2 regions of the Selenomonas sp. oral taxon 478 genome follow, and region 1 is predicted to be linked to the other one. Evidence: riboswitches for the same ligand, from Rfam matches in the RefSeq annotation. Region 1 holds a riboswitch; the other holds the start of a gene.
The links. A riboswitch is a leader RNA that binds a small molecule or an ion and turns the genes downstream of it on or off. The one in region 1 is predicted to bind cobalamin.
Positions count from the first base shown of each region.

Region 2: it holds a riboswitch for cobalamin, as region 1 does, so the genes downstream of both, ADJ74_RS07550 (ABC transporter substrate-binding protein) here and ADJ74_RS03695 (TonB-dependent receptor) in region 1, are expected to answer to the same signal.

Region 1 covers NZ_CP012071.1:773,689-777,146, forward strand. Annotated here, with positions in the region: gene ADJ74_RS03695 (TonB-dependent receptor) at 1-1,993, opposite strand, end outside; gene ADJ74_RS11225 (hypothetical protein) at 1,990-2,133, opposite strand; cobalamin riboswitch at 2,091-2,263, opposite strand; gene ADJ74_RS03700 (hypothetical protein) at 2,482-3,458, shown strand, end outside.
Region 2 covers NZ_CP012071.1:1,617,238-1,620,695, reverse strand. Annotated here, with positions in the region: gene ADJ74_RS07555 (radical SAM/SPASM domain-containing protein) at 1-729, opposite strand, end outside; gene ADJ74_RS07550 (ABC transporter substrate-binding protein) at 719-1,681, opposite strand; cobalamin riboswitch at 1,882-2,122, opposite strand; gene msrB (peptide-methionine (R)-S-oxide reductase MsrB) at 2,225-3,343, opposite strand; gene ADJ74_RS07540 (uracil-DNA glycosylase) at 3,373-3,458, opposite strand, start outside.

The sequences.
Region 1 (3,458 bases):
GACGCGCGGCAATGTACTGGGCATCGAGTACGCCGTTAAATTTATTACGATTATATTCGATACCAAACCGCATCATGTGTTTTGGCAGATCCCAGTCACGCTCGGTCTTGCCGCCACTCGTATACTCACCGGACTCAAAGGTATAGTTAAAATACGCACGCCAGTCACGATGAAAACGGTGTTTCAGTTCAAACTCCGCCCCCTTGACCATCGCTTCGTTCAGATTATAGTAGGCACGCACGTTATTCCTCTTTGCAATCGCAATCTTGTCCTCCGTGTCCACGCGGAACAGCGTCAGTCCATAGGAGGTATTCCTACCGATCTTCTGCTTGACTCCCAGCTCAAGTGTACGGGAGATCTCCGGGGTCAGATCCGGGTTCGCCTGGATAGAGCTCGCACTGTTTCCCGCACGGCGATAGAGCCGATAGATCGACGGGGGATTAAAGGATTTTCCATAGCTTACATAGAGCATTGTATCCTTTTGCGGCTCATAGCTAACGGCAAACTTCGGACTCCACGCATGGAACGATGTGTCCTCGTAGTCCCTGCGTGCGGCTCTAATGTAGGAGTACCCGTCCTTCTTGTCGAAGCGGTCATAGCGTATACCGAGCTGAAGTTTCCAGCGTGCATCCAGTGCCAGCTCATCCTGCAAAAAGAGTGCCGACGACATCACAGAACCGCCGCTCTGCTGATACGGTGCGCCATAGGTCGAGCCCCAATCCTTCCAATGGAGGAGATCGAATCTGCGATAGCGCATTTTATCCTTCATCCACGAGAATCCGGCAAGCAGTGTATTGTTGCCAAGCGTCCACTTTTTCTGCAGATCCGCATTATAGTTCTTGGCCGGATACTCCGCACGGTCGCCGGCACCCGTCCAGTCAATATCCGTTGCTCCATCAGCACTGGAGTATCCATCCTTCCAAGTATTGCTGTAGCCAATTCCTGCCTTGAAACCGTTCTTTGTATCCTCATAGCGCAGTTTGTGAATATCCTGCTCCCGCTGGCCATAGTAGCCAAGAAAATCACCGGGCGAAGCACTGATATAGTTTCCGTTTGGCAGAAGGACAGTGCCTGAGAAAACAGGGAGCCCGGCGGCATCCCTGAAATAGGTGATGGGATCATGATAGGAGTACTGATACGAGGCATGCAGATAGGTGTAGCCAAGTGAGCGGTTCTTGTCAAACGCATAGTTCAGATCGACGAAGGTATTCTCACTGTCCTTCTTCTTTGCCCCACGGCTGCCTATAATATAGTCGCCATCAGACAGCCTCCTGAAGGAGCCGGTCGCATCGGGCGTATAACTTCCACTGTCTTCCTCCGCCGTTACGGCATGACCGACCCACCCGTCCGACGTACGCTTCTCATAGCCGACGCGGAAGGAAATATTCTTATCACCACCTGTGACCTGAAGTCCGCGCTGCCATGTATTGTTGCTGCCTCTCTGAAGATCGACCTGTCCATGGATCTGAGGTTTTGTCGCCTCTGATGCAGTCGGCTTCTTCGTGATGATATTGATGATGCCCGCGACGGCATGTCCACCATAGAGCGACGATCCGGCGCCACGAACGATCTCAATGCGATCAATATTGGTCAGTGGGATGGAGTCCCAATTGACACCTCCGTCAAAGGCAGTGTTCAGCATCTGCCCATTATACATGACGAGGATATCTGCGCCCGAAAATCCGCGTAGCATGACACCATCCTTGACTTCGGCTGTTGGTGCAACGTAAATGCCCGCCTCACGTGTCAGGGCATCGCGCAGACTAAACGCATGCCTTTTTTCAAGATCCTTCGCGGTGATGACCGTCACGTTAGCAGGGATTTTCATGCGTGGCTCTGCGATACGAGTCGCCGTCACAACGGTTTCGCCAAGGGTATGTTCATCTGGTGATGCGTGCACGTCCGCCGCGCCCTCCTGCGCCGCTGCCGGCACCGTCCATGCTGCGCTCAGTGTCGCCAATGCGACCGCAAGTGCCAAATTCCGTCGTGTCATTTCCATTCCCCCAAAATCACACAGATGACCGTGTACGCCCGCAAAAAAAGCCTGCCGTCCTGTCCATCGCAGGATGCAGTGGCGCGCGCCATGAGCGCACCGGCGTACGAGATTCGGTAGGTCTTCCGGCTCTGCTTCATCGTTGCCCTGCCTTCCCGGTTTCCCAGTGACATCATAGGGCATCCTCAGCATTACGGCGGCGGGACCGCATCGGCATTGCACCGATTTCCCTGTTACGCCCCGAGGGGCACCGAACCTGCTTATTTATATTTGCTATCGTAGTATACCGTAGGCATATCGCAGTGTCAATTACTTTTCACAGATTTCATTCGCGTACGCCGCGATCCCGTCCAGCCTCGTCAGGTGCACGGTTCAGCGTTCGATCTGCTGCGGATTCATTCGCACATACACAGGCTTTTCACGCTTTTCGCAATATGATATAATGAGAATCAAATTATATGATGCATCGCTGAACAGGAGGGTACTGCATGGCTGACCGCATTATTGCGCAGGCGGATCTTTCCGGGATATGGAACTGTCTGCGGGAGCTCGGTGAGTACATCGACACAACCAATTCCAACGTCATCACCGTCGGCAAGAATGTCGACGCGCTGCAGCAGGATTTCGATGCGCTGACGGCGGATTTCCACGCCTTCGTGCAGGCGCACCGCCTCACCGCGCGCGCCCAGCTCGCGGAGACTCGTCTCGTCAAGCTGCGGCAGGAGCTCGAGCAAAAGTACGGGCACTACGCCGAGATCCGACGCACGACGAAGGGCATCCTGCAGGCGAACGATCTCGCCATCGTGCGGCAGGAGACGGTGCGTGCGGCGGGCGAGGAGCTGATGCTGCGCGCACCCGAGTACTGGCTCGCGCCCGCGCTTGTCGCCCTCTCCGCCTGGATCAGCGACCACGAGGAGATCGCCGTGCGCGCGCTCCGCGAGGCACTGCGCCGTGACGAGGAGAAGACGGCGCTCTTCTTTGCCCTCGTCTGCCGCCGTGCGGGACGCGGTGCCCCTGCCCTGCACTGGGCGCAGCACTATCTCATGCGTCAGGATGAGACGGCACTCGACCGCAAGGCGATCCTCATCGTCGATGCGTATGCGAGCGGGCTCCTAGGCGTGGACACGGAGGGGCTGATTGCGCAGCAGCTCGACGCATGGCTCGCCCGCCTCTCCGAGCAGCCGGGCTTTGTCGAGGCGCAGGAGGGCCGCTGGAAGGAGGCGCTCTCCCTCATGAAGCCCGAGACGCCCGCCGCGTTCCACTATCCCTATCTCGAGGAGCACAGCCCGACCGTCGCCGATCTGAAGTCCACACTCGCCGGCGCGGAGCTGCACGGCAAATTTTACGCGCACGTCCAGCAAATCGTCATGCAGAACCCGCCCATGCGCACGCTGGTGCAGGAGCTCGACCGCGTCCTCACGAGCCTCGTGACGGATTTCGACGCGGCGGAGCAGCCCCTGCGCGA
Region 2 (3,458 bases), 840 kb from region 1:
GCGCCGGGCAAGACACGTCGCCTGCTCCATCTGGGTGATCGCCATCGTGCGCCCGGTCATTCGCCCGAGTTTGCGGTTCAGTGCAAAAACCGTTTCCATCGCCTGCGCCATGTCCTCCGCCCGTGCGCTACGGACGGCAGAGCCCCGCCCCTGCGGCCGCAGGAGATCAAAGCCCACACGGCGCACATTGCCGAGATAGTACGCCATCTCGACAACACCGAAAAGCTCTGCAACATTATCCGCTGTGACGACCGTGGTCAGGCCGATCTCTATGCCGCACTGTGCAAGCTGGCGAATGCCCGCGACAACATCCGCTGCCGTTCCTCTGCCGTCAGGATAACAGCGAAGCGCGTCGTGCACAGCAGGTCTGCCGTCAAGACTGACGCCGATCCCAATGTGCGCATTGCGCAGAAACGTCACCGTCTCCTCGGTCAACAATGTCCCGTTGGTCTGCAAATCCATGCGTGCCGGGATACGATTGCGGCGCACGTAGTCTGCCATCTGACGCAACAGCGGCAGTGCAAGGAGAGGTTCTCCGCCCGAGAACTGCAGGATAAAGGGCATTTTTCCCGCCGCCGCGAGGTCGATGGCACGCCGCGCCGTCTCCCATGTCATCGTGTGCCTGTCCTGTGCTGCGGCATAGCAGTAGCGACACGCGAGATTACAGTTTCCGGTAAGGCTCATGATGAGCATGCGCAGCGGCACTGCCCCGATCTCCTCACTTTTCATCGGCAAAGCGCTCCGGATAGACCGCGCGCGCCAGTGCGTAGACAGCATCTGCCGCATTCTGTGAAGTATTGTAACGATACCGATCGGGAACTGCATAGAGGTGGTTTTCCTGCACGGCCTTCACATGGATAAACAAGGGGTCGCTGCAGAGTTTTTCGCGAAATTCCTCCGTCGTTTTCCCCTCCGTACTCCACGTCGGCAGAAGGAATACATCGGGATTAAGTGCGACGACCTGCTCCATCGAGACTGCAGTCGTCGCCGTCAGCCCCGCCATCGCCACGCCATTGCGCAGGGAGGCACGGCGGCACATATCGTCAAAGAGCCCATCCTTGCGTCCAAACACACCACTGAATGCAAATGCAACAACGATGGGCCGCTCCTCCTCTGGGATATCTCCAACGCGCCGCTCCACATCAGCGAGAAGAGCACGCTTTTGAGCGATGAGCGCGGCGGCATTTTCCTCCTGTCCAATCAGGCGTCCAACCGTCTCAATGCGCGTAAAGATGTCCTCGAGGTTGTTCGGCGTACGTGAGACAAAGACGGGAATCCCCAAATCACGCAGGCTATCCACTAGCTCCTTTGGTAGGCCGTCAATCGCAAGGACAAGGTCGGGATCCAGTGCCGCAACGCGCTCAGGGCTTCTGTCCTTGAGTTTGACGGATACGGCGCGTGCCTCTTCCGTCATGCAGGATATTCCCGGATCATCCACCGTGGAGGTAAGCCCCGCAATCTGCTCCGGCGGTGCGATCCCAAGGAGGATCTCATCCATCCCTCGTCCCAGTGACACGATCCGATGCGGCTTCTCCTCAACAACGACCTCCGCCCCGGTATCATCCGTACCGCGATAGAACGCATCCCCATCCGACTCCACCCGTGCCCCGTTCCCACAGCCTGCAAGAAGGAGCAGGCATCCCGCGACAAGGAGTGCATAGAGCAGTTCCTTAGAACGCATGGGGATCGGTGTATTGCAGCTTCTTTTCTCGTGTCACTCTTCGTCACCTTTCTTCATCCTGCACCGATGAACCTGTGCGCAAAGCGAGAAGATGCGCATCAAAAGACCCCTCCTGCACGCGCAGAAGGGGTACACAAAAAAAGGATCACAACGGCATCAGAAGACGCGCAGAAATCCCCATCCCTATCACTCGCAGGTCAAACGGCGATTGTCAATCAGGCAGTTCTCCTGGCTCCAGTTCCTCGCGCACCTGCGCCTTCCCGAGAGAAATCTCTCAGTGACGGAGACAATGGCTCCATGCAGGGTTGCTCACTGATACAGTGGCGTGACCGCTCCGGCTTGATGGGAAAATACGTTTCCTTACCGGATTCTCTATTATATCTCTGCAAACTGTCAAACAACCTGGCAGTTCGCGCCGATACCTGATCCACTTCATATAAAGTTTTCATAAAACGCATTTATAGTAACATTGGAAGAATCGCTTGTCAATACGACAAAGGGATATTTTACGAATCATCTCAATACGCTGGGATTTTTCCGAGTCTATTTTTCCAGCAAATAGAGATAGTCCCCATAGCCCTCCTCCTCCATGTCCTCCTTCGGGATGAACCGCAGGGACGCACTGTTGATGCAGTAGCGCAGCCCACCCGTTGCGGCGGGGCCATCGTCAAAGACGTGCCCGAGATGCGCGCCGCTGTTCGCCGCCGTAACCTCGGTACGCACCATGCCGTGCGAGCGATCTTCCTGCTCTGCAATCAGCGCCGCATCGATCGGACGTGAGAACGCCGGCCAGCCGCAGCCCGAGTCATATTTATCCGTGGAGACAAAAAGCGGCTCGCCCGTCGTGATGTCACAGTAGATACCCGCACGAAACTCGTGATCGTATTCGTTGCGGAAGGGCGGCTCTGTCGCCTTCTCCTGGGTAACGGCGTACTGCAGATCCGTGAGACGTTCTCTGAGTTCAGCCTTTGTCGGCTTTTCATCATGACGCACGTTTTTCTTCTCCCCCATCGGTTCGGCTTCCGCACGTTTCTCACGCATCGCAGCGATGAGCGCAGGGGAGATATGGCAGTAACCGTTGGGATGCTTCTCGAGATACTCCTGATGATCGTCTTCTGCACGATAAAAGTTCACGATCGGTCCCATCTCGACAGCCGTCTTCTGACCGAGACGATTCTGCAGTGCGTCCAACGACGCACGGATGATCGATGCATCCTTGCCGCCGTCTGCCTTCACATAGTAAATGCCCGAACGATACTGCCGCCCGACGTCGTTGCCCTGCCGATCGACTGCCGTCGGGTCGATGGAGTCGTAAAATGCGGTCAGAAGCTGATCGAGCGAAATGATGTGCGGGTCATAGATAACATGAACCGCCTCCGCATGCCCGCTCCCGCTGCATACCTCCGCATAGGAAGGATGGGCACTCATACCGTTTGCATAGCCGCACTCTGCAGAGACAACGCCCGGCACCAGACTGAGGTAGAGTTCCGTCCCCCAGAAGCAGCCGCCGGCGAGATAGATCTCCTTCTGTCCTGCGGCAGCTTGGTTCTCCTGCACGATCTCATGCGGCATCTCACTCGACGACGATGCGGGTGCACCGCAGCCGCCGATGCAGCTGAGCAGGCCAAGGGCACAGATACCGCGCAATAGTAATGCATTCATGATAATCTCCTTTCAGCAAGAATCAAAGATTACGGCTTGATCTCACTTGCCGGAGGGAGCTGCCAGTCGATGGGCGTCTCCCCCACACGCGTGAGGAAGTCGTTGACACGCGAGA